4 regions of the Agrobacterium sp. SORGH_AS 787 genome follow, and region 3 is predicted to be linked to each of the others. Evidence: predicted binding sites of a transcription regulator. Region 3 holds the regulator's gene; each other region holds the start of a gene.
The links. The regulator LexA, encoded in region 3, represses DNA repair genes until DNA is damaged. The targets are predictions, from matches to a motif close to TGTTCNNNNTGTGTTCNG.
Positions count from the first base shown of each region.

Region 1: the regulator LexA is predicted to act here: its motif matches at 2,660-2,677, upstream of QE435_RS24545 (dehydrogenase).
Region 2: the regulator LexA is predicted to act here: its motif matches at 4,077-4,094, upstream of QE435_RS22685 (UvrD-helicase domain-containing protein).
Region 4: the regulator LexA is predicted to act here: its motif matches at 3,809-3,826, upstream of QE435_RS17250 (energy-coupling factor ABC transporter ATP-binding protein).

Region 1 covers NZ_JAUTBG010000003.1:219,520-226,881, reverse strand. The annotation lists gene QE435_RS24565 (hypothetical protein) at 149-337, shown strand; gene QE435_RS24560 (ribbon-helix-helix protein, CopG family) at 383-577, opposite strand; gene QE435_RS24555 (hypothetical protein) at 883-1,221, opposite strand; gene QE435_RS24550 (SOS response-associated peptidase) at 1,488-2,147, opposite strand; gene QE435_RS24545 (dehydrogenase) at 2,386-2,586, opposite strand; gene QE435_RS24540 (thermonuclease family protein) at 2,895-3,377, shown strand; gene QE435_RS24535 (hypothetical protein) at 3,482-3,622, shown strand; gene QE435_RS24530 (ImuA family protein) at 4,264-5,016, shown strand; gene QE435_RS24525 (DNA polymerase Y family protein) at 4,937-6,448, shown strand; gene QE435_RS24520 (error-prone DNA polymerase) at 6,445-7,362, shown strand, end outside.
Region 2 covers NZ_JAUTBG010000002.1:2,772,258-2,779,619, reverse strand. The annotation lists gene QE435_RS22695 (DMT family transporter) at 1-50, opposite strand, end outside; gene QE435_RS22690 (glycosyltransferase family 25 protein) at 376-1,287, opposite strand; gene QE435_RS22685 (UvrD-helicase domain-containing protein) at 1,494-3,968, opposite strand; gene QE435_RS22680 (efflux RND transporter periplasmic adaptor subunit) at 4,396-5,547, shown strand; gene QE435_RS22675 (efflux RND transporter permease subunit) at 5,544-7,362, shown strand, end outside.
Region 3 covers NZ_JAUTBG010000002.1:2,564,380-2,571,741, forward strand. The annotation lists gene QE435_RS21675 (GNAT family N-acetyltransferase) at 1-1,080, shown strand, start outside; gene QE435_RS21680 (HIT family protein) at 1,102-1,521, shown strand; gene eno (phosphopyruvate hydratase) at 1,656-2,930, opposite strand; gene kdsA (3-deoxy-8-phosphooctulonate synthase) at 3,148-3,996, opposite strand; gene QE435_RS21695 (hypothetical protein) at 4,131-4,694, opposite strand; gene lexA (transcriptional repressor LexA) at 5,053-5,778, shown strand; gene QE435_RS21705 (GFA family protein) at 6,097-6,495, opposite strand; gene QE435_RS21710 (glutathione S-transferase family protein) at 6,730-7,362, shown strand, end outside.
Region 4 covers NZ_JAUTBG010000002.1:1,670,401-1,677,762, reverse strand. The annotation lists gene QE435_RS17270 (EAL domain-containing protein) at 1-186, shown strand, start outside; gene aroC (chorismate synthase) at 317-1,414, shown strand; gene ribB (3,4-dihydroxy-2-butanone-4-phosphate synthase) at 1,429-2,529, shown strand; gene QE435_RS17255 (winged helix-turn-helix domain-containing protein) at 2,570-3,772, opposite strand; gene QE435_RS17250 (energy-coupling factor ABC transporter ATP-binding protein) at 3,885-4,565, shown strand; gene QE435_RS17245 (energy-coupling factor transporter transmembrane protein EcfT) at 4,562-5,194, shown strand; gene QE435_RS17240 (biotin transporter BioY) at 5,191-5,754, shown strand; gene QE435_RS17235 (histone deacetylase family protein) at 5,789-6,724, shown strand; gene QE435_RS17230 (exodeoxyribonuclease VII small subunit) at 6,727-6,981, shown strand; gene QE435_RS17225 (pirin family protein) at 7,131-7,362, shown strand, end outside.

The DNA of each region.
Region 1 (7,362 bases), on a different contig from region 3:
GGCGTCCAGGATCCCTATTGGAAGTCCCCAACCGAAAGGCGCGGTATCTACAAGAGGCATCCTTCATCGCACCACGCTCGCCGCTTGAGCTTTCCTGATCATCTTGTAACCATGGCTTCGGCCAATTACGGCCAAGGAGGATTCGGGAATGTGGAAGTCGGTTTTGATTGTCGCCGCACTCACGTCTTTCGCCGCTGCGCCGGCGAGCGCCGAGCAGTGCCGCGATGCGAAAGGCAAGTTCGTCAAATGCGAGACGACTAAGAAGAAGGTCCAGTGCAAGGATGCCAAAGGCAAGTTCGCCAAATGCGGCACTGCCGGCGCGACGCCTGTGAACTGAGCCGAGATGGTGGATGGCGGCCTTCATTTGGGCCGCCATCAGCCGCTAGGGATTGCCGTCAGCCTCACCTTCGTCGTTTTGATCCAAGACCGGTAGGTAGGCGTTTTGCTCCAACCATTCTCTGACGATAACCCGCAGCAATTGTTCACGGCTGTAGCCGAGTTCTTGGGCGACGCTGCGTAAGGCTTCCTCGATGTCGTCGCCCAACGTGGGGGCGGGAGAGGGGAAAGAGATTCTCATCCTAATAGCCACCTGGACGCAGCGACGCCGCACGACGTCCGCAAAGACTCCCATCGGCGGCTAGATCGGACGGCGAGTAGCAGTTGCCAGGATACCTTATGGGACGCTGAGTGTGGGTGCACGCCGCCATCAGACAAAAGATCAGAATAAGCCCTACGGATCGAGAAAGAAACTTTTGCATGCTGTGCTCCCGAGAATCCTAGAGAGCACAGCCTTGTTTTCGAGTCGACCGTTAAAGGACGCGACTGGCATGATGGCATAGGCCACTGCCGAGTTGTGCCCGCGTGTCCCAGCGCCGTAACACGTTACCAGCGATATTCGCGGTAATCATAGCCGCCTCTTCGCCACTCGCGTTCGCGTTCCCATGCTCTTCGCTCGCGCCATTCTCGTCTTGCCTGGCGTTCTCGCCACTCACGACGAGCTTCCCAATCTCCACGACGACCCCACTCGCGTTCGTAGCGCGGTGGACCGTTCGGCCGGCAGAAGCCGCGTGGCGACAGATGATACCCGCGCCCGCAAGCGTAATCGATCGTTTGGATGTCTGTCGTATCCCGCGCTAAAGGTTGCGCCATGGGCATTGCGTTCGCACTTGATCCCATCAGACCGCTTAACAAAAGCACCGCGCCTAGAACTAACTTGCGCATTTCTATCACTCCTCGTTTGGTGGAGTGATTTAGCTCTCGGTCCAGTGAACCACGGCTGAATGAATCTTGATCGTTTTGTGGCGGCGTTGTCGTTGAAGCTCAACGAGCCGCGGACCGCGGAATGTCCCAATACGGATAGTGCTCCGAGCACCACCACTGTGGGGTATCGATTTTGTTGTTGGAATAGCCGAGACCACCCCACTTCTTGCAGCCTGGATGAGAGCAGTAATGGTTGATATGGATTCCGTCTCCGGCCTTCTCATCGCTCACAGCAGCGTTCCTTGTTGCGTCACTTCCTCAACAGGCAGCAGAATCAAGCGCTCATCAGACAATGGCCGTTGAAGCGTCTTTGCCTCTTCCCATGATGCATTCATCCATACGTCGACCTCCTCCCGCGTTGTGAGTATGACCGGCATTGCCTTGGGATGGATCGGCTTGATGATGTCGTTAGGCTCGCATGTCAGGAAGCCGAACAGCCCGTGAATACCTTCTCGCGGATTCTTCATTGATCCGCGCACGCCATTCCAGTCGGTCCAGATGCCGGCGAAGAATGCAAGCGGCTCGCTGTCGTCGATCGCGAACCATCGCTTAGTCTTTCGAGGCTTTGTGTCTTCCCACTCGCAGAACCGCGTCCATGGCACGATGCAACGGCTCTCTGGCCTTAACCATCGGCGCCAGTGTGGCGACGTTACGTTGCGAATGTTGGTGACGCCTGTATCCGGTCGATCGCCAAGAATGTTCGGCGGGGTCGGCATGCCCCAGGTGAGGCCGACAAGCTCGCGCACTCCGTCACGGTTTCTGATAACCGGGGCAGGGCGGTCGGGATAGACCTCGACTTCTGGTCCAAGGTTCAGCCTCTCGCTCATCGCCCCAGCAATGTCCCGCATTGCTTCCTGATTGGTTCTGACCTGATAAAGATTGCACATGCGTCACCTCGGAAGTTTGGCTACGGACAACTCCATGAGTCCCTCGTGGTTGCACTTGCTGCATCGGAGAAGCTTCTTAAGGCCGTCAAGCGCCCTGCCTTGGGTCGTTCTCGACGTGATCAAGTCGGCGCCCTCGTACCTCCAGGCGAGCCCACGGTGATCCAGACGCCGCAGCACCTCGAGGCCTCGGAAACACGACGGAAATCCTCGCCTTAGGCGACGACCGCGTTGCTCGCCTTCAGCGGGAATTGCGCTCCTCGTCGGGCATCCATCCTCTCGTATATCCTGCGCTCATGGCCGCGGTTGCCAATGCAAGCTGCTCCCGCAGGTGCCGCACGTCCTCCATCAACGTCTCTATCGCAGCTCGGTGGTCCCCATCGTGCCATGCTACGAGGTGGGCAACTGGATCTGCTACAGGATCTTCCCGCGTCGAGCGCACGTCTTCATCCCCGTTTTCGAAGTTCAATTTTCTGCATGTTGTTGTCGGAAGCACGCGCCTTTCGCGCCATCGACGTTCTGTTTATGTTCTTGTTTGCGGAAGAGTCAAGAACGATTTAATCGGCGCGCGCGGGTATGTCGGAGTTTAACAAATATCGGCGTCGCCAACCGGGCATCCTGTCGTTCGCCTTTGCCTTTGTAGCGCTGAAGAGATAGTGCGCAGGACGCCGTAATCGGTAGCTCTTGAGCTATCTCTTTCACGAAGCGAATGGAATATCTCCAAACGTAGGCTCAATTTGGAAGCATGACATGATCAAGACAACCTCGCTCGTATTGGCCTTGGCGTTCACTCCCTCGCTTGCTGCACCGGCCGATATCACGGGGCGGGCATCCGTCATCGACGGGGATACGATCGAGATAAATGGCGTGCGGGTTCGCCTCGAAGGCATCGACGCACCAGAGAGCAGGCAGATCTGCGAGGACGCTTCCGGCAGCGCGTACAGGTGCGGTCAAGCAAGCGCAAAAGCTTTGGATGCCTTCCTGGCAAAATCGCGTCCGACGAAATGCACGGCGACTGGTACCAGCTACGACCGGATCGTGGGCTATTGCGTGCGCGCCGACGGTACGGACGTCAACACGTGGATGGTGCGCAACGGGCATGCTATCGACTGGCCGAAGTATTCGGGTGGCCGGTACGCCCCCCAACAGTTGGAAGCCCAAGCGGCGCATGTCGGGATATGGGCTGGCGCATTCGACCCTCCCTGCCTTGTACGCGGCGCGCGATGCGATTGAGGCACGGCGGATGGCTAGCCCGACTGCGCCACTCTAGAGTCGGTGGTTCTTTGGGAACGTTCTGTCGTTGCTTTGGTTGGATGGTCAGCAAAAGGAGAAGATCCATGAGTGACAAGAAGCCAGACCCGTCCAGCGACGCAGCCCGCACCGGTGAAGATGCGGATAAGGATCGCGAGGAACTCAAGAAGAAAGCCGAGAAAGGCATTGAAGATGCTACAGGCAAGAAGCCGAAGGGCGAGATCTAAACGAACAGATTGAGGTCGGGGAGAATTCCTGCAATCCGAAGTCTATGCTCCTCTCATCTTCGATTTCACGCTTCTTGCAAAGAGGTCGGGCGCCTAGCCATCTGCATCCCGCGACTGGAGACATCGAAACCTCATCTCGCAAAGGTCGCCGTCGGGATGGCATAGGCGGTCGCAACCCATGGCCAGGCGCCGGCGGAGCTTGGAGAAGCTCACTTTGGTCCCGAACTTCGCAACAGCCGCTTTTCTTTCTAAGCTATCAACGCGTTCACACCGGATGCACTCGATTTCGATGTTGGGCAGGCGGACGTCCTTCAGCGTGTAGCTGCGCTCGCTGTCGGGCGTCGGTGTGATTTTGGGCGTCCTGGCCACTATACCAACTTACTTCGGTATCTCTGAGGACTTCGGATATCCACATCCCTCCATGATGACAAAAATATTTTCCACCAAAGGCGCCATGTAGAATCTCGTTACGGTTTTGATTCAACTTCACGAATCTGCAGTGTTGCTAATCTTTAGCCGAGATTCCTTATTTTCAGGCGTCTTGACGCCGGACAAGATACGGAACAGAAGGGGAACAATCAAGTTCTAGCGACATGATGTCGTCCCTGTTCCAACTGCGATTTCGGAAGGATTCGTAACCGATGTCGGCTGCCCGCGATCAAGTAATTACTGATCTGCGAGAGCGCATCTCTTCCATTCAAGGAGAGGGCGTGAAGAAGGCGGGGTGCCTACCTTTCGGCGTCGATGAGATTGACGAAATCCTTCCGGGAGGTGGCCTGGCGTATGGCGCGCTGCATGAATTCGCGGGCGGCGGTTCTGGAACCGTTGACGGAGCAGCGGCCGCGCTCTTTGTTGCCGGTATTGCCGCGCGCACCAAAGGTCCCGTCGTCTGGTGTTTGACGAGGCCGGATCTGTTCTTTCCAGCGCTTGCTCAGGTCGGTCTCCATCCCGACCGCGTCATCTTCGTGGAGTCCGACAGAGAAGAGGATGTGCTGGCCAATATGGAGGAGGGGCTTTCTTTTGGGGGCCTTGGTGCCGTTGTCGGCGAGCTCGTCCGCTTGCCGATGGTCAGTTCCCGCCGCCTGCACTTGGCAGCCGAGCGAACAGGGACGATGGCGCTTGCGGTTCGACGATGGCGCAGGCAGTCGGAGGCGAGTGATTTTGGCCAGCCAACGGCTTCCACCACCAGGTGGCGCGTCAGCGTGATGCCGTCGGATGAGCTGCCGGTACCTGGGGTCGGTAGGCCTCGATGGTTTCTGGAATTGATGCGCGTGAAAGCGGGTGAGTGTGCTGAGTTTCTCGTGAGGGCGTGTGATGACAAGGGTCGTCTCGATCTATCTTCCGGATCTGCCGACGGATCGTATTCGTCGAGCCGATCCTTCTATTCCGCGTGACCAGGCAATCGCTGTGATTGCCAGGAGCGGGCCGAAGCGATGGGTATCGGCTGCAGACGCAAACGCACGAAAGGCAGGGCTGCATGTCGGCATGCCAGCGGCAAAGGCACAGTCACTGTTTCGTGGCTTGATGTTAATTGATGCAGATCCCGAAGCTGATCTGGTTGCGCTCGAGCGGATCACGCTTTGGGCGCTGACGATCTATTCGCCTATAGTTGCGGTCGACGGGATTGATGGCATCGTCATGGATACCGAAGGTGCCGACCATCTGCAGGGTGGTGAATTGCCGATGGTGACAAAGATCGCCAACCAGTTCCTGGCAAAGAAGCTGACGGCGCGCGTGGCCGTCGCAGACACCTGGGGTGCGGCGCATGCCTGCGCTCGCGCTATTACCCGCGAGACGATCGTCGTTCCACCGGGCGAGACAGTCCGTGCCGTCGGGAAATTGCCGATTTCGCTTCTGCGCCTGCCAGCAAAAATAGTTTCAGATTTGCGCATTCTCGGTTTCCAAACGATCGGCGAGCTGGCCAACACTGCGCGCGCGCCGCTAACATTGCGTTTTGGGCCTGAGGTTGGACGCCGCCTCGACCAGATTCTCTGTCGTATCGCCGAGCCAATCGAGCCGATCCGGACGCCAGAACTGGTAGAGGTATCCAAAGTCTTTGCTGAGCCGATCGGAGCCGCCGAGACCATCGACAAATATGTTGGCCGCCTCGTCCTCCAACTTATCGACGAGCTACAAAAGCGCGGACTTGGCGTACGCCGTGCTGATCTCATCGCCGAAAAGGTTGATGGCACCAGACAGGCAATTCGCGCAGGAACGGCCAAGCCCGCCCGCGATGCCGCTTGGCTGACGAAGCTATTCCGAGACCGGACAGAAAAGATCGAACCGGGTTTCGGGATCGAAAAGTTGATTCTGGTCGCTGTCATGACGGAAACGCTGGAAGACGTACAAAAGCTCTCCGCTCTTGTTTCGGATGACATCACCGATGTGACACCGCTGATCGACATCTACGGTAATAGGGGACAGCGCGTTTATCGTGTTGCACCCGTCGCGTCCGATGTGCCGGAACGCTCCGTCCAGCGGATCAGACCCGCAGCCGACCCTATCATCGTAGCGTGGGTCAGCCACTGGCGCAGGCCAGCGCGGCTCCTACTCCATCCGGAGCTGATCGAGGCGATCGCCCTCCTACCTGACCGCCCCCCGGTTTCGATTGTCTGGCGCGGAAAACGCCGCAAGGTCAAGCGTGCCGATGGTCCGGAGCGCATTTTTGGAGAATGGTGGCAGCGTGATGCCGAGATGGAGGCGGTTCGCGATTACTTCGTCATCGAGGACGAATTCGGGGAGCGGCTATGGGTCTTTCGCTCCGGCGATGGGGTCGATCCTGAGACTGGTTCTCATCGCTGGTTCTGCCACGGGATCTTCGCATGAGCTACGCAGAGCTGCAGGTCACGACCCATTTTTCGTTCCTGCGCGGCGCATCCTCTGCGCAGGAGCTGTTCGAGACTGCCAAAATCCTAGGGATCGAGGCACTCGGCGTTGTCGACCGCAATTCGCTCGCTGGGATAGTGCGTGCACTTGAAGCATCCCGCGCCACCGGCGTGCGTCTGGTCGTCGGCTGTCGCCTTGATTTGGCTGACGGTATGTCGCTGCTGGTTTACCCGACGGATCGTGCGGCCTATTCGCGTTTAACCCGGCTTATCACGCTCGGTAAATCGCGCGGCGGCAAGAACAATTGCATCCTGCATTGGGATGATATCGTCGCTTACTCGGAAGGTATGATAGGCATTCTAGTGCCAGATTTGCCGGATGAGACATGCGCCGCACAGCTTCGCAAGATAGCGGAGCTATTCGGCAACCGAGCCTACGTGTCACTATGCCTGCGCAGACGTCAGAACGACCAGATGCGTTTGTATGAGATTTCCAATCTGGCCACGCGTTTCAAGGTGAAGCCCGTCGTCACCAATGATGTGCTCTTTCATGAGCCAGGTCGCCGACAGTTGCAGGACATCGTCACCTGTATCCGGCACAATACGACAATCGATGACGTGGGCTTTGAGCGAGAGCGACACGCAGATCGCTATCTGAAGCCGCCAGAAGAAATGGAGCGGTTGTTTCCTCGCTATTTTGAAGCACTGGAACGAACGATGGAAATCGTTCGGCGTTGCACATTCTCGCTTGAGGAGCTAACCTACCAATATCCGGAGGAAGCCATCGTGCCGGGCAAGGATGCTCAAGCCTCGCTGGAGCATTATGTCTGGAAATGTGCGCCAGATCGCTATCCGGAAGGCCTGCCACCGGATGTTTTGAAGATTGTCCGGCACGAACTCGATCTCATCCGCGTC
Region 2 (7,362 bases), 210 kb from region 3:
CTTGCGAAAGCGGCCGCCAGGTGAAGCGGATTGGAACGTGTCGGCGTCATGGGAGGTTTTGTCTTTCCGAGATAGTCCTGAGGAGATCATCAGGCTTTAGAACCTTACGATGCAAAAACAAAACGAAATGCGTTGATGGGTCCGGCCATTTCAAATGATGGTTCAGGTGATCGCTAAAGCGCCACGCGTCCGTTTCTACGGATGAAGGGCGGCTTATCTCTCTTCAGGTCTACCGACCGCTCTTCCGGTTTTGGCGGGAACAAAATCAGCGCAAGACTGTTGTCTGCGCATGAAGAAAACGACACGCAAACCATTGAACCGGATGACGATCTTCGTCATCTCGATCTTTATCATAGCCGCTATCGTTGCCGCAGTTTACCTGATTGGGTTTACGCCAGGCGAAACGACCGCGTGAACCGGTGCCTTAGCCTCGTGAGGGACGGAGTGGTGCGGCGTTGAGGTGCTGAAAGAATCACTCCTCGACGTTCCCGTTGGCAATGTACGTGGCACGACCAAGTTTCCCGCATAGCCCAACAGGAGCCAAGCTCCTCTGAACAAGAAGCGTGTGACCTCAAGATATGTGCGGAAGGGCAGGACGGTGACGTACCGCCAGCGGGGCAGCTTGTACGCGCGGGCGGTGTCCTGAATCGAACTGGTATTGTCCGCATCTTGCGAGGCGCACAGGGGGTAGATGAAGGCCGATTTGAGTCCTGCCAGATATTCGAGATCATAGGCGATGTCGTAGGCAAGCCGCATCGGGACCAGCTTTTCCGCGATCCACTTCGCAGCCTTACGATTGACGATGTAGGCGCCTGACCCCTTTTCGCGCGTCAGTGCGATGCTCAAGGACCGGTCGGCGGTTAGTTTGCGAAACGGATATTTTCTGCCGTTGCTCACCGTCGATAGTCGGAGGATATCCCAATCGTTTCGATGATCGATTGCGGCCTCAACTGACGCCATGAAGTCCTGTTTGAAGACCACATCATCTTCCAGGATAAGAGCAAACTCGGCATCGCTCTGCAACAGCCGGCGCGCACATTCCACGTGGCTCAGATAGCAGCCGATTTCTGGAGGGCAAGTCCGACGGCCATGCATCAACTTGTAGGAAAGCGCGCTGAATTCCGGGATTGGAAATGTCAGCGCCCTGCCATCGATTGCCTCGACACGCTCCGCCGTCAGACCGATGTCTGAAAGCTTGTCGAACATGGCCTGTTTGCGTTCCTTTGCATTGGCCATGTTGATGAGGTAGATCGCAAGTTTTGATTTATTATTTTCTAATATATGCAATTTAACCTCAGGAAGAACGGCCTGGCAACACAGATGGTTATTGCCGAGAATCATCCTGATGGAAATAGCGGACGCTTTCAGTCAGTTAAAAAATACTCGGTGAAAGCTTAGAGAGACGTTTGTCCTTTTGGAAGATAAAGCTCAATCTTGATGAGCGAACGCATCTACCCGAAATTCGTTCTGATTTTCAGGCAGGTGCTGTCCCTTCAGGCCTTTTCGACAAAGCCATCGAGCACGCGTTTCTGGCCGGCTCGATCGAAATCGATCGTCAACTTGTTGCCCTCGACCGTGGCGACATTGCCGTTGCCGAACTTGATGTGGAAGACCCGGTCTCCGACGGCGAACTTCGAAGGCGCATCGGCGACCGATTTCGCCACAAGTTCTCCATCGATCGTCCGCGCACGTGGCCCACTCTCGCCATAGCCTATCCGCTCCACTGCATGTCCAGACCGACTGCCCCAATTGTCACGCGTGGCATCGGAGCGGTTGGCCTGCGCCCGCTTCCAGCCGGGGGTCGAGTAATTATTGGCGAAGGGCTCGGCCTTGTCGAAGCGGGATTGGCCATAGCCGCCGCGGCCGCCATAGCCTCCATAATTGTTTTCCGAAGCGGTGACCTCGACATGGGATGGCGGCAGCTCATCGAGAAAGCGTGAGGGCAGGGTGGATTGCCAGAGGCCGTGAATACGGCGGTTGGACACGAACCAGATGTGGCAGCGCCGCTTGGCGCGGGTGATGCCCACATAGGCAAGGCGCCGCTCTTCCTCGAGGCCTGAGCGTCCGCCTTCATCGAGAGACCGCTGATGCGGGAACAGGCCTTCCTCCCAACCGGGCAGGAAGACGGTTTCGAATTCCAGACCTTTCGCAGAATGCAGTGTCATGATCGACACGGCATCGAGCTCTTCATTCTGCTCGGCATCCATGACGAGCGCCACATGCTCGAGGAAGCCGCGCATGCTCTCGAAGGATTCCATCGAGCGGATAAGTTCCTTCAGGTTTTCCAGGCGTCCTGGCGCTTCCGCCGTCTTGTCCGCCTGCCACATGGCGGTGTAGCCGCTTTCATCGAGTATCTGCTCGGCGAGCACCGTGTGTTCGGTGTTTTCCAGCAGGCCCTGCCAGCGGCGGAAGTCCTGAACCACATCGAAAAGCGCCTTGCGCGCCTTGGGTTTCAGTTCATCCGTCTCGATAATATCGGCGGCGGCTGCGAGCATGGGAATATTACGGGCGCGGGCATAGTCATGCAGCGTGCGAATGGTCGTATCGCCCAGGCCCCGCTTCGGTGTGTTGACGATGCGCTCGAAAGCCAGGTCGTCGGCAGGTTGGCAGACAAGGCGGAAATAGGCCATGGCATCGCGGATTTCCATGCGCTCATAGAAGCGCGGGCCGCCGATGACCCGGTAATTCAGACCAAGCGTGACGAAGCGATCTTCGAACTCGCGCATCTGGAACGAAGCGCGCACGAGGATCGCCATGTCGTTGAGATTGTGCTTGGTGTTGCGCTGAAGCGCCTCGATTTCCTCACCGACGGCGCGCGCTTCCTCTTCCGAATCCCATGCGGCATGGACCACGACTTTTTCATCGTTCGGATCGACACGGTCAGTAAATAGCGTCTTGCCCAGACGTCCTTCATTATGGGCGATCAGATGGCCGGCAGCGCCGAGAATATGCTCGGTGGAGCGATAGTTGCGCTCGAGTTTGATGACCTTTGCGCCGGGAAAATCCTTGTCGAAGCGCAGAATATTGTCCACTTCCGCGCCGCGCCAGCCATAGATGGACTGGTCATCGTCGCCGACGCAACAGACGTTTTGAGGCTGACCCTTGGCGCGCTGCGCCAGAAGCCGCAGCCACATATATTGTGCCGTGTTGGTGTCCTGATACTCATCCACCAGAATGTAGCGGAACCGCTGGTGGTATTCTTTGAGAATATCGGCATGACGGCGGAAGATGGTGATCGGGTGCAGCAACAGATCGCCGAAATCGCAGGCGTTCAAGTTCTTCAGCCTATCCTGATAGGCGCTGTAAAGGTCGCGGCCTTTTCCATTGGCAAAAGCCCGGCTGTCACCTTCCGGAATATCGGGCGGGGTCAGCCCCTTGTTCTTCCAATTGTCGATCATGCCGGCGAACTGCTTGGCCGGCCAGCGCTTGTCGTCCAGACCTTCGGCCTGGATCAACTGCTTGATGAGACGCACGACATCATCGGTGTCGAGAATGGTGAAGTTGGATTTTAACCCAACAAGCTCTGAATGCTTGCGCAGCAGTTTCACACCGATGGAATGAAAGGTGCCGAGCCACGGCATGCCTTCGACCGCGCCGCCGACGAGAACTCCGATGCGTTCCTTCATCTCACGGGCAGCTTTATTGGTGAAGGTCACGGCCAGGATCTGGCTCGGATAGGCTTTGTTGGTCGCGAGAATGTGGGCAATGCGTGTCGTCAGCACCCGGGTCTTGCCGGTGCCTGCACCCGCCAGAACCAGCACTGCCCCATCTACCGTTTCGACGGCCTCCCGTTGCTCAGGATTGAGACCGGAGAGATAATCGGGCGTACCGCGTGCCTGGTCGCGCGCTGCCATAGCGCGGGCGGCAATCCCCAGGCCACCCTCGGCTGGAGCGGCGGTTGGGACTGGACGGCGCGGTTCGTTTGGTTCTTCGTCGAAGAACGGCATATCGTCGAAACTATTGCTCATGTGGCTCAATGTAGTGATTCGGGATGTAAACGCTAGAGCGTCCTATGGGTCTAAGTATCGCACTTCGCGAAAATCGGTCCCGGTTTTGGGGCCGATGCTGTGGAACAGCGTTCTGCTTTTATTCCCGTATGCGCCGCGATCGCGTCCAATCAAAGGCGAAATGGCTTTTTTGCGCCTCTGTGCCACCTCGCAGATCGGCGTTTCCACCGCGGTGCCTGGGATAGCTTTGACAGCGAATTACAACTGCTGATAAAGTATATCGGCTATTTTCCGCTGTCTTGCCGTAAAATTTTCGCAAATTACAATTCTGTAAGAAACGGAATCTTGCGTTGCGTTGTTAAGCAACAGCAAAGATACTGCGCCAAATCATTCGCCTGTCCGCCCTGCGGCACGGTTGCGTTTGCGGATGGATCACACGGAGAATTGCATGCGGGTTTGGAAGCAGGTTGGTGTCAGTCTGGCGGTTGTCGGCGCTGGTTTCTTTTTGTGGGCGTTCAATTCGTCCACAGGACAGAGCCTGCTGGCGAAAGCAGGCATCGTCACGACCGGAGAACCTGCCGCAAAGAACGCCGCCAATGGTTCGTCCAGATCTGCAGGTCAAGGCGGCGGAGGCGGGCGTAACAATGCAACGCTTGTGATTACCGCTCCTGTGAAAACCGGCACGGTGAATGATCGTCTTAATGCAATAGGCAACGGTGAGGCGATCCAGACCGTCGTCGTCACACCTCAGGCGTCCGGCCTGATTTCCGAGATTCTCGTCTCGTCGGGTCAGAAGGTGAAGAAGGGTGATGTGCTTGCAAGGCTCGATGATGACGAGCAACTGATCGAGCGCGACAAGGCGCAGGTCGCTCTCAAAAGTGCGGTCGAGAAATCCACGTCTTATCGAAACCTCCGATCGGTGGCCCGTCTCGACGTTCTCGATGCGCAGATTGCCGAGGAGTCTGCCAAGCTTGCGGTCAGCACCGCCGAGCTCAATCTGAAACGGCGCAATATCGTCGCGCCGATCGACGGCATTGCCGGTATCGTCGCCATCAATGTCGGCGATAATGCAACGACGCAGACCAGTATCGTGAGCCTCGACGATCGCTCGAAAATTCTCGTCAACTTCTGGGCACCGGAACGATTTGCCACTGCGATCACGGTTGGCATGCCGGTGGAAGCGACCTCGATCGCGCGCGCAGGTGAGACTTTCAAGGGTCAGGTAGAAGCAGTCGACAATCGCGTGGATGAGGCAAGCCGCACCGTTCGCGTCCGCGCCGTTTTCGATAACGCCAAGGATGAATTGCGTGCCGGCATGTCTTTCAGCGTCACGATGAAATTCGAGGGAGAAACCTACCCATCCGTCGATCCGCTGGCCGTGCAGTGGGATGCCGATGGCTCCTATGTCTGGCGTGTGAAAGACAACACGTCGAACAAGGTCCGCGTTCAGGTGGTGCAGCGCAATCCCGATGCGGTTCTGGTGAAGGCCGAGCTTTCACCCAACGACCTCCTCGTGACAGAGGGTCTCCAGCGCGTCCGTGAAGGCGGCGCTGTGCGTGTCGGCAACGAACCGAAAGCAGCGGAGGTCGCGAGCCAATGAGCGGGTCATCAACCGGACAGACGCCGCCCGCGGGGCAGGATTCAAAGCTTGCCTTTACCGCGCTCTTCGTCAGACGGCCGATCCTTGCCGCGGTGATCAACACGCTGCTGGTTGTCGCGGGTCTCGCGGCGCTTGTCGGCGTCGAAGTCCGTGAATTGCCGGATGTCGATCGTCCGGTCATCTCAGTGCGCACGACCTATGATGGTGCCTCACCACAGACGATTGACCAGGAGGTGACGCAGACGATTGAGGGCGCGGTTGCCCGCGTCAGCGGGGTGAAATCCATCTCGTCTGCTTCGCAGTTCGGCACCAGCCGCGTGACACTGGAATTCGGCGACAATATCGATCTCGCTGTTGCTGCGAACGACGTGCGCGATGCGATCGGCCGCGTGACCAACCAGATGCCGGAAGATGCCGATGAACCGCAGATCATCAAGGCCGATTCCGACAGCCAGCCAATCATGCGTCTTGCCGTTACGTCCTCCACGCTCAGCATGGAAGATCTGACCAAGCTGGTAGAGGATGAGGTCGTCGATCGTCTGGCCGCTGTGGATGGCGTTGCCGATGTGGAGCTTTACGGCGACCAGGAGAAGGTTTTCCGGATCGATCTCGATCAGGCAGCCCTTGCCAGCCGCGGTCTCACGGTGACCGATGTCTCCAACGCGCTCGCAACCGCTGCGCTCGATGTCCCCGCGGGTTCGCTGAAGAGTTCAACGCAGGACATTGTTGTGCGAGCAACCGCCAGCCTAACGACGCCTGCCGAATTCGAAAATCTGCTGATCAAGGACAGGGTGCGTCTTCGCGATGTGGCGAGCGTGCAGCTTGGCGCCGATGATGAAAGCACGTCGCTGCGCTCCAACGGTGTGCAGGGCGTCGGTCTTGGTGTCATTCGCCAGGCGCAGTCCAATACGTTGAATATCTCAACCGGGGTCAAGGCAGCTGTCGATGCGATGACGCCGAACCTGCCGGAAGGCACACGGATCGTCGTGACCAGCGACGATGCGGTCTTCATCGAAGGGGCGCTTCATGAGGTGGAGCTGGCGCTTGGTCTCTCCGCACTGATCGTGGTGGTGGTTCTCTATCTCTTCCTGCGCGACTGGCGCGCCACGCTTATTCCAGCCATCACCATGCCGGTCGCGCTGATCGGCACGTTGGTCGCCATCTACATGGTCGGCTTTTCCATCAACATCCTGACGCTGCTCGCCATCGTGCTGGCGACGGGTCTTGTGGTGGACGATGCGATCGTGGTGCTGGAAAACATCGTTCGTCGCAGGGCCGAAGGTATGGGGCCGCGGGCCGCAGCCGTTCTCGGTACGCAGGAGGTGTTCTTTGCGGTTCTTGCAACGACGGCGACACTGGCGGCCGTCTTCATTCCGCTGTCCTTCCTGCCCGGCCAGTTGGGTGGCCTGTTCCGCGAGTTCGGCTTTGTGCTGGCTTTCGCCGTCGGCCTGTCCTCCATCGTGGCACTCACACTGTGTCCGATGCTGGCATCGCGTATGCTGAAAAAGACCGTCGAGCATCAGACGGGCCCGCTTGCCTGGTTCGGCAATCTCTTTGCCAGCACTTACAGAAACACGCTATCGAGCTGTCTCAACAATCCGCTGATCGTCATCGTCGTGTCGATTGCCTTTGCAGGCGTCTCCTGGGTGGCCTTCGGCATGGTGCAGAACGAATTGACGCCGCGCGAGGATCGCTCGTCGATCTTCCTGCGGGTGACTGCGCCACAGGGCGTCAGCCTTGAATATACCCGCGACCAGTTGCAGCGCATCGAAGAGAACCTAATGCCGCTGCGCGAAAGCGGTGAAATCCGCAACG
Region 3 (7,362 bases):
CCCTTCATCTCGCACGCCTTCCTTTCTTCTCTGGAAGATTCCAGCTCGGCCACAGCCATGACCGGCTGGCTCGGTCAGCACCTGTTGCTGGAACGCAGTGACGGCGAATTGATGGGTGCCGTTCCAGGCTATCTGAAAAACCACAGCCGCGGCGAATATGTCTTCGACCAGGGTTGGGCCGACGCTTTTGAACGGGCGGGCGGACGCTATTATCCGAAGCTCCAATGCTCCGTTCCCTTCACACCGGCAACCGGTCCACGCCTGTTGACGACCGGATTGGACGCGGCAGCCTTGCAGCAGGTTCTCGCCTCTGGTCTCCAGCAGGTGACAGAGAAGCTCGGCATCTCTTCGGCACATGTGACATTTGCAAATGAAGACGAGATCGAAACACTGGAGGATGAAGGTTTTCTGCATCGCACCGATCAGCAGTTTCATTTCATCAATGAAGGCTATCGCGATCATACCGATTTCCTCGACGCCCTGTCATCGCGCAAGCGCAAGACCCTCAAGAAGGAACGGCGCGCAGCGCTGGAAAACGGCATCGAGATCGACTGGCTCACCGGCAGCGACCTGACCGAAGACATCTGGGATCAATTCTTCACCTTCTACATGGATACCGGCAGCCGCAAATGGGGCAAGCCTTACCTTACCCGCGCTTTCTATTCCCTGATCGGCGAACGCATGGCAGACGATATCCTGCTGGTGATGGCCAAGCGTGAAGGTAAATATGTTGCGGGCGCCATCAACTTCATTGGCGGCGATGCACTGTACGGCCGCCACTGGGGCTGCATCGAAGACCATCCCTTCCTGCATTTCGAAGTCTGCTACCATCAGGCGATCGACTTCGCGCTTTCCAAGGGCTTGAAGCGCGTGGAGGCAGGCGCTCAGGGCGAGCATAAGCTGGCACGCGGCTACACGCCGGTGACCACCCATTCCGCCCACTACATTGCCCATCCCGGTCTTCGCCACGCCATCGCCGATTATCTGGAGCGGGAGCGCAGCGAAGTCGAACAGATCAACGACTATCTTGAAGATCACAGCCCGTTTCGCAAAAGCGAACGGCAGGAAGACGACGACTAAAGAGTTTTGAGGGAGCAGCCCGTGACAGCCTACGATGACAATAACATCTTCGCAAAAATCCTCCGGGGTGAAATCCCGTGCGTCAAGGTCTACGAAGACGACCATACACTCGCCTTCATGGACGTGATGCCCCAAGCCCCGGGTCACCTGCTGGTGATCCCGAAGACCGGCTCGCGCAATATTCTCGATGCCGATCCTGAGGTGCTGACAAAGACGATCCCCGTCGTTCAAAAACTCGCCGTCGCCACCAAGGACGCCTTCGATGCGGACGGCGTCTACATCGCGCAGTTCAACGAACCCGCCGCAGGCCAGACGGTCTTCCACCTGCACTTCCACGTCGTACCGCGCAAGGATGGAGAACCTCTGAAGCCTCACAGCGGCGCGATGGCCGATATAGAGGTACTCAAGGCTCACGCCGAAAAGATCAAGAAGGCACTTTAACGCGCCGCTACCCTCCACCGGTGGGTGGAGAGCAAAGTAAAGCAACACCCCAAAAGAAAAACCCGCCGAGGCCATCGGCGGGTTTTCTATTAATGGGTTCTCCGAAAGAACCCTCCTGTCATCTCGTAGCCAAATCAGCCGCGAAGAATGGAACGGCCAGCGTAAGCAGCCTGCGGACCCAGCATCTCTTCGATGCGGATCAGCTGATTATACTTTGCCAGACGGTCGGAGCGCGACAGCGAGCCGGTCTTGATCTGACCGCAGTTGGTGGCGACCGCGAGATCGGCAATCGTGGAGTCTTCCGTTTCACCCGAACGGTGAGACATGACCGCCGTGTAGCGGGCCTTGTGCGCTGTCTCGACAGCGTCGAGCGTCTCGGTCAGAGAACCGATCTGGTTGACCTTGACGAGGATGGAGTTGGCAACGCCCATCTTGATGCCGTCGCGCAGGCGCGCGGAGTTGGTGACGAAGAGGTCGTCGCCGACGAGCTGTACCTTGGAGCCGATCTTGTCGGTCAGGTACTTCCAGCCTTCCCAATCGTCTTCGGCCATGCCGTCTTCAATGGAGATGATCGGGTATTTGCCAGCGAGTTCTGCAAGGTAATCAGCCATGGCTTCCGGCTCGAGCGTACGGCCCTCGCCTTCCATCTCGTATTTGCCGTTCTTGAAGAACTCGGTCGACGCGCAGTCGAGAGCAAGGCCAACGTCGTCGCCCGGCTTGTAGCCAGCCTTTTCAACCGACTTCATGATGAAGTCCAGCGCTTCCGGCGCGCTCTTCAGGCCTGGCGCGAAACCGCCTTCATCACCCACATTGGTGTTGTGGCCCTGGGCTGCCAGTTCCTTTTTCAGAACATGGAAGATTTCCGCACCGATGCGCACCGCGTCACGGATGCTTTCCGCGCCGACCGGCATGATCATGAATTCCTGGAAGTCGATCGGGTTGTCGGCATGCGCGCCGCCATTGATGATGTTCATCATCGGAACGGGCAGCAGGTGGGCGTTCGGGCCGCCGACGTAGCGATAAAGCGGCAGGCCGGTCGTTTCGGCGGCAGCCTTGGCAACAGCCAGCGATACGCCGAGGATGGCGTTTGCGCCGAGGCGAGACTTGTTCGGCGTACCATCGAGCGCGATCAGCGTCTGGTCGATGTGGATCTGGCTTTCGGCATCGAAGCCACCAAGCGCATCGAAGATTTCGGTGTTGACGGCCTCGACGGCCTTTTCAACGCCCTTGCCGCCATAGCGTTGTCCGCCATCGCGCAGCTCGACTGCCTCGTGAGCGCCGGTGGATGCGCCAGATGGAACGGCGGCGCGACCGAAGGAGCCGTCTTCGAGGTACACATCGACCTCGACCGTGGGATTGCCACGGCTATCGAGGATTTCGCGTGCGATGATGTCGGTAATGGCTGTCATGGTCTCTCCCTTGGGACTGGAACAGATGAATTTCAGTCGCTTGTCTTAGAGCGCATCGGCAAAACTGTGAAGCCGTTTTCAGGCCGGATCGCGGATAAAGGTGACTGAAACGAGTCGGATGTCATTGCCGCTTCGCTGTAGACGAAGCGGAAGAATTTACAATGACGACGCCCCACATCAGGCGTCGCACCATAGATAAAAATTGGTTAGGCCAAAATCAGGCGGCCTTGGCGATAGCATCAAACGCCAGAAGCTTCTCCAGAAGCTTCGGCATGTCCTTCAGATGGACCATATTCGGACCATCGGACGGCGCATTGTCAGGGTCTTCATGGGTCTCGACAAACAGACCTGCAATGCCAACGGCAACCGCCGCACGCGACAATGTCTCAACGAATTCGCGCTGACCACCGGTCGACCCGCCCTGCCCGCCTGGCTGCTGCACGGAATGCGTCGCATCGAAAACCACCGGCGCGCCGAGCGAGGCCATGATCGGCAGCGAGCGCATATCGGAGACAAGCGTGTTGTAGCCGAAAGACGCACCGCGTTCGCAGAGAAGAACGTTCGGATTGCCGCTCTCATTCAACTTCGCCAGCACATTCTTCATATCCCAGGGCGCCAGGAACTGCCCCTTCTTCACATTGATCACGCGACCGGTCTTCGCGGCTGCGATGAGAAGATCGGTCTGGCGGCTAAGGAAGGCCGGGATTTGCAGAACATCGACGGTTTCGGCGACAATGGTGCATTGCTCTTCGGTATGGATATCCGTCAGTACCGGAAACCCGAATTCCTTCTTGAGATCGGCAAAGATCTCCATGGCCTTGCCGAGACCGATGCCGCGCTTGCCGGAGAGCGATGTGCGATTGGCCTTGTCGAAGGATGACTTATAGACAAGCCCGATGCCGAGCTTGCCACAAAGCTCATGGAGCGTGCCGGCAATCATGAAGGCGTGGTCGCGGCTCTCCATCTGGCACGGGCCGGCAATCAGCGAAAACCGTTCCGTGTTGGAAAAGGCGACAGCACCTTTGCCCTCGCCGGCGACCACTTTCAAATTGTTCTTCACAGTCATCTCATTCCTCACGACACATGCGCCGGACATCGCCGGCAACCGCTTAACTTGCGATGTTGCACAGGCATTATCAGCAAGTGCGCCACGTGTCACGGGATGAGGGAAGCTGCGGCCGGAGCACCGACCGCTGCCTTTTAGCCGGCATTCGCCCTCCGGACGACATCGGGATTGGCCTCTGAAAATTGCACGAACGGCCCGACCGCGCGCACGGCGTCGGAAAATCCAGCACTTCCCTTCAGCCCTTCCAATTCTTCAGGCTTGAAACCTTGCGCCAGCAACATGCGATAGACGTTCTCGCTGTTCTCACCACCGGAGGAAACCCAAGCCGGTAGCGATGCCTCCCAGGCCTTCTTCTCACGCTGGTTTCGGTCGGCAACGATGGCGAGCTTGATCAGTCCGCCGATCGGAATGGGAATACCGTTCACAGCTATATCGGGGACGAAGCTCGCCGGATGAACGCCACCAAGCGCGTGGTTCTTCAGAATCCTTGCACAGTTGTTGTCGCGCGTCGGCTCCTTGTTTTGCGAAACACGCTTCTGATTGAGCTGAACGATGAGCTTGCAGTTGGCCATCGTCGTGTTCAGGAGCAGCCGGTCATACTCCTTCCGCTTCAAGGCTTCCGGTGAATTGGGGTCGAGTGTCTGGCAACCGGCCAGCGCAATCAGCATTCCGATAAGGGTGAACCTAATGAGCTTCATAAAAATGTCCTTGCCCCAAGAAAAGACGCTACGAAGCAGCGCCGTGGAGCCCTGATGATTTTGTTGATAATGCTTCGAATGGCTTGGCCTTCATCCCACAGGATGACCGGATCGGATGATCCTCGAAGCAGCTCGTAGATACCCGTAAAAATGAGATCATCAACCTGGAGACGAAAAAGATACGCGACACCGTAAAGAAGCTATAAACTTCTACCATTGCGCGGATGACAGGACCGCGAATTGATCAGACGGAAACGTTTGCGGAATTTTAAGGGATTGCAGAACACATATGGAACATATAGTGTTCGTTCTGTATTTGTTTCACGAATCTTCGCCACGCATTCCAAGGGTTTTCTTCATGCTCACGCGCAAACAGCAGGAACTGCTTCTTTTCATTCATGAGCGAATGAAAGAGTCCGGCGTGCCCCCATCTTTCGATGAGATGAAAGATGCCCTCGATCTCGCCTCGAAGTCTGGTATTCACCGCCTGATCACTGCGTTGGAGGAGCGTGGCTTCATCCGCCGCCTGCCGAACCGGGCAAGAGCGCTGGAGGTCATCAAGCTTCCCGAAGCCTATTCCGCACCCTCACAGAAGCCGCCGCGCGGTTTCTCGCCAAGCGTGATAGAGGGTAGCCTCGGGAAAGCCAAACCGCAGGAGCCTGCCCCGGCCCAGAAGCCCGCAAACGATCAGAGCTCGTCCGCTGTCACCGTCCCTGTGATGGGACGCATCGCCGCCGGTGTGCCGATCTCCGCCATCCAGAACAACACCCACGATGTCGCCGTACCCGTCGATATGCTCGGTACGGGGGAGCACTACGCGCTCGAGGTCAAGGGCGACTCGATGATCGAGGCTGGCATTTTCGATGGCGATACCGTCATCATCCGCAACGGCAGCACCGCCAACCCCGGCGATATCATCGTTGCACTCGTAGACGACGAGGAAGCCACCTTGAAGCGCTTCCGTCGCAAGGGCGCTTCCATCGCTTTGGAGGCTGCAAACCCCGCTTATGAAACCCGCATCTTTGGACCTGATCGGGTCAAGATTCAGGGCAAGCTGGTCGGTCTCATTCGTCGCTATCATTGAGCGATAGCGAGCGGCGTTGGCGTTGCTCCCATCGCTTTCGAGGGGCAAGAACATCCCGAGTTGAACGTTAGAGGCAGGCGATTGGCCTGCCTTTAGGGTGATGATAGGCCTTTAACGTTTACTTTGGGTCATTCGCGGGCTCGGCCAGAGGATTCCTGTGTCAAGGTCTTATGGGTGGCCGGTTCAGTCCCGACCATGACCCGGAAAGGTTTTCGGGCCTTTGTCAGCAGTCGGAAGGCGGAATTGGACTGCCTGTTTATAGAGGCGCCCACATCTATGGTTTCAGCCTAAGGACGCCGCAGCATGTGACGCGTGACATCATCGCCCCTCCTCAGTCCTGCCGGTCGATTCTCGATCCTGATCATACTGTCGCAGCGTCGGGAAATCCGGCAACCAGGCTTCACGGCGGATCGTCCAAAGCTCGTAGGTCGGCTCGAACTGATCTGGTGAATCCAGAGAACCGATATTCACCTCGATTTCGTCGTCGCTTTTCCCAAAGACGGGCGAGCCGCAATTGGGGCAGAAGAAGCGGCCATTATAGCTGTGCGTTTCCCCTTCGATTGTCACGGCATCCTCAGGAAAGATCGCTGATGCGTGGAAGAGCGCGCCGTGATGTTTGCGGCAATCCATACAGTGACAAAGGCCGACACGGTAGGGCTTACCCACCATCGAAAGCCTCACCTTACCACAGGCACAACCGCCAGATTTGACGTCCATCTCGAACACTCCATTCACTTCATGTCTGCTCATCAAACCATGACGAGCGAATGAAGTTCATTCTGCTTCTGTCTCCAGACGCGTGAGAGCGGCGAACACATCAAATCATATGATATCTGACATGACAGACTAGGCCTGTATGTCCTCCCGCTCATGCGTTACGACCTTTGCAAGCACTTACGCTTTGGCCAATTGCCTGCGATACGAGCCGCCTTATCACCAAGAGGAGACAACATGTACGATCTCTACATCGCCAATAAGAACTACTCCTCCTGGTCGCTCCGGCCTTGGGTTCTAATGCGGACATTGAGCATCCCTTTCAATGAGCGCCTCGTCCCCTTCAACGATCCCGATCCAAAGAACAGCTTCATGCACTTCACCCCCTCCGGCAAGGTGCCCTGCCTGGTGGATGGCGATGTCACCGTCTGGGACTCGCTTGCAATCGTGGAATATCTCGCCGAACGGCATGATGGTGTTTGGGCTGAGGATGCCAAGGCGCGGGCCTGGTCGCGCTCTGCCGCCGCCGAGATGCATTCCGGCTTCCAATCCCTGCGCAATCTGCACCCGATGAGCGTAGGCTTGCGCATCCGGCCAGTCCCCGCAAGCGACGCGCTCCGCAAGGATATAGCGCGCATCGACACGCTCTGGCAGCAGGTGCTGGACACTTTTGGCGGACCGTTTCTGACCGGTGTCAATTTCACCGCCTTTGACGCCTTCTTCTGCCCCGTTGCCTTTCGCTTCCAGACTTACGGCACCGCACTGTCGCCAGCAGCGGAGGCTTACAAGACGCGCCTCCTTGGTTTGCCAGCGATGAGGGAATGGGAGCAGGCAGCGGTCTCTGAACCGTGGCGTGATCCGGAGCATGAG
Region 4 (7,362 bases), 890 kb from region 3:
ATCATCGACATCGCCCGCTCGCTCGGCGTCGAGACCGTGGCAGAGGGCGTGGAAACGATGGAGCATGCCGCTATGCTGAAAGATATGGGCTGCGATATCCTTCAAGGCTTTGCCTTTGCCGCGCCTTTGCCACCACACGAGTTTTCAGCCTTTGCCCTACAGCAGGAACTGCGTCGCGTGTCTTGATGCACGCTGCCCCAGCCGGATCAAAGAAAGGCTTTTGCCTTCCTGTTATTTTACACTAAGGAGATGACCGCGCATTTTTGTAAATATCGCGTCTCTCTAAGGAAACGCTGCCTGGTCTGGTTTTATTGTCATGTCGCATAACACGTTCGGTCACCTCTTCCGCGTTTCCACCTGGGGCGAAAGCCATGGTCCGGCGCTGGGCTGCGTGGTGGATGGCTGCCCTCCCGGCATTCGCTTCACGCTTGCGGAAGTGCAGGCCTGGATGGATAAGCGTAAGCCTGGCCAGAGCCGCTTCGTCACGCAGCGGCGCGAAGATGACATCGTCAAGGTTCTTTCCGGCGTGATGCTGGATGAGGACGGCGAGACCATGATCACCACAGGCACGCCGGTTTCCATGCTGATCGAAAACACCGACCAGCGCTCGAAGGATTATGGCGAGATCGCCAAGCGCTACCGTCCAGGCCACGCCGATTTCACCTACGATCTGAAATACGGCATTCGTGATTACCGCGGTGGCGGCCGCTCTTCTGCGCGCGAGACAGCAGCACGCGTGGCGGCCGGCGCGCTGGCCCGCAAGGTTGTGCCCGGGATGACCGTTCGCGCAGCACTCGTGCAGATCGGCAAGCACAAGATCAACCGCGACAATTGGGATTGGGCGCAGGTCAACGAGAACCCATTCTTCTGCCCGGATCCTGAGATGGTGCCTGTCTGGGAAGACTATCTCGATACGGTCCGCAAAGCGGGCTCTTCCATCGGTGCTGTGGTGGAAGTTGTCGCCGAGGGCGTTCCGGCAGGCATCGGCGCACCGATCTATGCCAAGCTCGATCAGGACATCGCATCCAATCTGATGTCGATCAACGCGGTCAAGGGTGTCGAGATCGGCGAAGGTTTTGCGTCCGCGGAACTCAGCGGCGAGGAAAATGCCGACGAGATGCGCATGGGCAACGATGGCCAGCCTTTCTTCCTGTCGAACCACGCCGGCGGCATTTTAGGTGGCATTGCGACCGGTCAGCCGATCGTCGCACGTTTTGCCATCAAGCCCACCTCTTCGATCCTCACCGAACGCCAGTCCATCGACGCCGATGGAAACAACGTCGACGTCCGCACCAAGGGCCGTCATGACCCTTGCGTGGGCATTCGCGCCGTTCCCATTGGCGAAGCCATGGTCGCCTGCACAGTAGCAGACCACTATCTGCGCGACCGCGGCCAGACTGGCAGACTGAAATAAACAGGAGAAATAGCATGGCATACGATCAGAAACGCGTCGTGGAAGCGATCCGCGCCTTCGAGGCTGGCGAGATCGTGGTAGTCATGGATGATGACGGGCGCGAGAACGAAGGCGATCTCATCGTTGCCGCCGTGCATTGTACGGCTGAAAAAATGGCCTTCATCGTGCGCCACACCTCCGGCATCGTCTGTGCGCCCATGCCGCGGGGGGAAGCCAAGAGGCTGAACCTGAACGCCATGGTCGCCGAAAACGACAGCGCGCATACGACCGCCTTTACCGTGTCCGTCGACTTCAAACACGGAACCACGACCGGCATTTCCGCCGACGACCGTACGCTGACGGTGCGCAATCTTGCGAACCCGAATGTCGGCCCCGCTGATTTTACCCGTCCCGGCCACATCTTTCCGCTGATTTCACGCGAAGGCGGCGTGCTGATGCGCTCGGGCCATACGGAAGCAGCCGTGGACCTCTGCAGGCTTGCAGGCCTGCCACCGATCGGCGTCATCTGCGAACTCGTCAATGACGATGGCAGCGTCATGCGTGGTCCGCAGGTTTCGAGCTTTGCGGAAACCCATGGTCTGAAACAGGTGTCCGTTGCCGACCTGATCGCCTACCGCCAGCGCAAGGAAACTCTGGTGGAGATTGAGAGCGAGTTCACCATCGATACACCCTTCGGCCCGGCCAAGGCGCAGACCTATTCCCTGCCCTGGGACCCGATGCAGCACATGGCGGTGATTTTCGGCGATATCCGCGATGGCGTCGATATTCCGGTTCGCCTGCATCCGGAAAACGTGGCGGACGATATTTTCGGCAGCAAGCAGCCGGTGCGCAATTATATGCAGAAGATTGCCGAGGAAGGTCGCGGCGTTATCGTTTATCTTCGCGAGGGTTCAGTTGGCGTCGGCAAGGTCGAAGGCCGCCGCAAGGCGCGTGATGCGGACGAGACTCACGAGCAGGCGCGTTCTCGCGAAGAAGAATGGCTGGAAATCGGCCTTGGCGCGCAGATCCTAAAGGAACTCGGCATCAGCTCCATCAAGTTGCTGACCACACGCGAGCGCCATTATGTCGGGCTGGAAGGCTTTGGTATCCAGATCAGCTCCACCGAGCTCTGCTGATGCGTGAAAATGCCAGGAGCGGGCTCGTCCGCTCTTGGCCCTATTCCCCAGCTAGCCAGCCATCCAAATAACGCACGCTCGCAACGCCGGTGAATTTTGCCAGCCGGTTCAGTTCCGCATCCAGCTTTCCCAACCTGCCCGATGATGGCCGCACGCCCGGCTCCAGCCATAGACGTCTAACGTCGAGCGAACCGTTCTTGCGCTCTGCCTTCATATCGATGCGCCCGATCATGCGATCGCCTTCCAGAAGCGGGAAGACATAATAGCCATATTGTCGCTTCGGCTCCGGCACGAAGACTTCGATCCGATAGAAGAAGCCGAAGAGGCGTTCAGTACGAGCACGGTTGCGCAACAACGGATCGAAGGGGCTGAGAACCCGGACCCGCTGCGGCGGTTCGAGCGACGCCTCCGCATCCATTTCTGCTGCAAAGCTCGCAAAGGCGTGGGATGCGCGCTCCTTAGCACCGTTGGCTGAGATCAGCGAGACCTCGACCAGTTCGTCCCGATGGGACGTCACCCAGTCCTTCGCCTCGTTCGGCGTCACCAGATTGAAGAAGGCGGATATTTCTCCTGAGGTCGCAAAGCCCAGCCGAGATAGTGCCTCACGGCAGGCCCAATCGATGAAGGCTTCGTGGCTGACGTCCTGATAGTAGTGCTCCTTCAGGATGACGCGCTCTGCGAGATCGTAGACCTTCTGAAAGTTCACGCGGCGCGCGATGGCAAGTCTGCCGGTGTGCCACATATATTCAAGCGCCGTCTTGGATGGATGCCAGTTCCACCAGCCGCCGGATTGATGATCTTCGGCCTTCATATCGCGCGACATGACCGCACCGTTTTCTGCAATGTGCCGATAGGTCTCCTCGAAGGCGGAATCGAATCCCTCGCCATGCCATTTTTGCCAACGCTCCTGCATGATTGGCTCGCGGCGGCGGAAGCGGTGCTTCCAGTAGGGATAAAAGGCCGTCGGCACGATCGACGCATCATGTGTCCAGTGCTCGAAAAGCGTGCGGTCCTTTTCCAGCAGCGCGTTCAGATGCTCGCGCCTATAGGTCTGGTTTCTGGAGAAGATGATCTGGTGATGCGCTCGCTCTACTGTTGCGATGCTATCCACCTGCACAAAGCCGAGAGTCGTAATGAGCTCGAGCAATCCGTCCTTCGACAGTGCCTTGTTCGGCGGCGCCGAAAGACCCTGCCGTGCCAGAAAAATACGCCGTGCTGCTTCGTTGGAAACCAGAATCGCCATGTCAGGAAGTCTAGGATTCCCGTTTCGCGAAATCAATGTTCTTTTTTTGTTCTTGATTTCGTCGATAGCCCTTTGTGTTTATAGAGGCGTAGAGGACGACAAGGGAAACGACGTGGACATTCAGTTCCAGAATGCGGGTGTAACTTTCGAGGGACGAACGGCGCTTGCGCCGCTCGATCTTTCGCTGTCGCAACGGCGCATCGGCATTATCGGTCTCAACGGTTCCGGCAAGACCACCTTCGCCCGATTGATCAATGGTCTGACCAAACCAACGACCGGAAGGGTCATCGTCAACGGGCTCGATACGGTAAAGGATGCCGATGCTGTCTTGAAACAGGTGGGCTTTGTTTTCCAGAACCCGCAGAACCAGATCATCCTGCCGATCATTCGCGACGACATCGCCTTTGGATTGAGGAATCGCGGTCTCGGCAAGAGCGCGGTCGATGAGGCCGTGACGGCGATATTGCATCGCTTCGGCATCGAACACCTTTCAGGCCGCCGTGCCCATGAACTGTCGGGCGGCGAGTTGCAGCTTGCAGCACTTGCGGCGCTGTCCATCACCGGCCCAAACATTCTGATCCTGGACGAACCGACGAACCAGCTCGACCTGAAGAACCGCGCCGTGGTGGAGCGGACGATCCTCAGTTTGGAGCAGGATGTGGTCGTCATTACCCATGACCTATCGTTGCTTGAGACTTTCGATCGCGTTCTGCTCTTTCATCAGGGCATGCTGACATTGGATGGTAAGCCAGAAGAGGTTATTGCCCAATACCGGAAGATCGCACTTTCATGAGAAGCCTTTATGCCGAGGGAACGGGCTGGCTTTACAGGCTTTCGCCGCGCATCAAGCTATTGACGCTTGCAGCTTTCAGCGCGGGGTTGTTTCTCACTCGCGATCCGTTGATCCTCAGTCTTGCGGTCATCCTGGCGGTGCTCATTCTTTGGCAGGCCCATCTCGGACTGCGCGGAACGCTCTCCCGGCTTCGCCCGGTCTTCCTGACCATCGCCCTCATCGCCGCGTTCAGCGTCCTGCTGATCCCATTCATGGATGCCACCATCACCCTCTTGAGATTGAGCGCGCTGACACTACTGGCAACGGCGATAACGGCAAGCGTCAACATCTCCCAGTTCATGGATGAGATCACTTACGCGCTTCGCCCGCTGGAAAAGCTCGGCCTGGCGAATGCGGCAGACGTGGGTCTTGCGGTTGGACTTGTGGTTCGCTTTGTCCCTGAAATCATCAGCCGGTATCACACGTTGAGCGATGCGCACCGGGCACGCGGCAGTCGTGTGAGGCTCACCAGTATTCTCGTCCCACTCGTCATTATGACGTTGAAGGATGCCGACGCGATTGCGGATGCCATTGACGCGCGCGGCTTCAGAGGTCAAACCTCACTTAAGCAAAAGGGAGATGCCCCATGACGACCCGTGACCTCGTTCTGATATCGCTGTTTTCAGCCATCATCATCGCGCTTGGCCTGCTGCCGCCCATCACACTCGGCTTCATTCCGGTTCCGATCACAGCGCAGTCACTCGGCGTCATGCTGGCGGGTGTCGTGCTTGGCGCAAAGCGCGGCACGCTTGCCGTGCTGCTGACAATCCTGATTGCGGCCATCGGCCTGCCGATTCTTTCCGGCGGCAGAGGTGGGCTCTCTATTTTCACAACTCCGACAACGGGTTATCTGATCGGCTGGATCGCCGCTGCATTCGTGACAGGCATCCTTTCCGAACGCCTTGTGAAGGCGAACCAGACCGCGCTGACGCAAGGCATTGGCTTCTTTCTCGCCTGCGTCGCAGGTGGTGTCATTGTCCTTTACGCTTTCGGGATCACTTACCTGGCTTTCGCAACCGGCATCGGTTTCAGCAAGGCATTCATCGGCTCCATGGCGTTCGTCCCGGGTGATCTGATCAAGGCCGTCGTGGCAGCGCTTGCTGGCCGGGCGGTGATGGCTGGTTACCCGCTGCTGCCGCAGCGCGCTTAACAACGATTTTATCCGTTTCAGGAGCAAGCGACCCATGGCCACACGGCTTTACGAGCATCCGATCTTCCTGGAACACATCACCCCTGATGGGCATCCGGAGCGGCCAGACAGACTACGCTCGCTGAACATCGCGCTCGAGCATCCGAATTTCGAGCGGCTGGTTCGCACCCAAGCACCGCAGGCCAATGAGGATGCGGTGCTTCTGGCTCACCCGGAAAGCCATCTTCTGTCCGTAATGCGTCAGATCCCGGAAGAAGACGGCGAGATCAGCCGTATCGAAGCCGACACCTACGCCTCTCCGAAAAGCCTGCAAGCAGCCCTGACCGGAATTGGTGCGGCCATGGCCGCCGTGGATGACGTGTTCAAGGGCGAAGCCGACAACGTCTTCGTCGCAAGCCGTCCGCCGGGCCACCATGCGGAAACCGAAAAGGCGATGGGTTTCTGTCTTTTCAACAACGCGGCGATTGCTGCCCGTCACGCGCAGAAAGTCCATGGTGCGGAGCGCGTGGCAATCGTGGATTGGGATGTTCACCACGGTAACGGCACGCAGGACATCTTCTGGAACGACACATCGGTGCTTTTCTGTTCCACCCACCAGATGCCGCTTTATCCCTGGAGCGGCGACAAAAACGAAACGGGCGTGAAGAACAATGTCGTCAACGCGCCGCTCTCCCCTAACACGGGAAGCGACCATTTCCGCGAGGCCTTCAAGTCCAGGGTTCTGCCTGCTATTGCCGATTTCTCGCCGGACCTGATCATCATCTCCGCCGGTTTCGATGCCCATCACCGCGATCCGCTCGCCCACATCAATCTGGTGGGTGAGGATTTCGATTGGGCAACGGGGCGAATTCTGGAGATGGCCGATAAATATGCCGGCAACCGGGTCGTCAGCCTTCTGGAAGGCGGTTATGATCTGGAAGGGCTGGCGGAATCGGCGGCCATGCATATCTTGAGAATGATGAAGGGTTGAAGATGACGGAAAATGCCAACACGGCCGATGTCAGCGGTTATTCTTTCGAAAAGGCCGTCGCCGAGCTGGAAAGCATTGTTGCCCGCCTGGAACGCGGCGATGTGGCCCTGGACGAATCCATTGCCATTTACGAGCGCGGAGAAGCCCTGAAGAAGCATTGCGAAGCGTTGCTGACGACCGCCGAAAAGCGCATCGAAAAGATCCGCCTGGACCGCGCAGGCAAACCTCAGGGTGTCGAGCCACTGGACGGCGAATAAAGCTAGTACGTCAAGCATAATGCTCGTGAGCTTGGTTTTCGTCGCCTTGCTCGCTGCAGGTCGCAGCAGCGCCGCCTCCATAAGAGAATGCTCACGCACCGGATCAAATCGTGGTAGTCTGCGAAGCAAGCACGGTGAAGGAGCAATCCATGTCGTTTTTTCCAGGCAATGATCCCGCCGTCGGCGATGCTTTTGCGTGTGATGCCATCGAGAATCTTATCGTTCCCCGTTCGAGCGATATTGGCGGCTTTTCCGTTCGTCGCGCATTGCCGACGAGGGATCGCCGTCTGGTCGGACCTTTCATCTTCTTCGACAGGATGGGGCCGGCGATCTTGAAGGCCGGGGACGCGCTGGACGTAAAGCCGCATCCGCATATCGGGC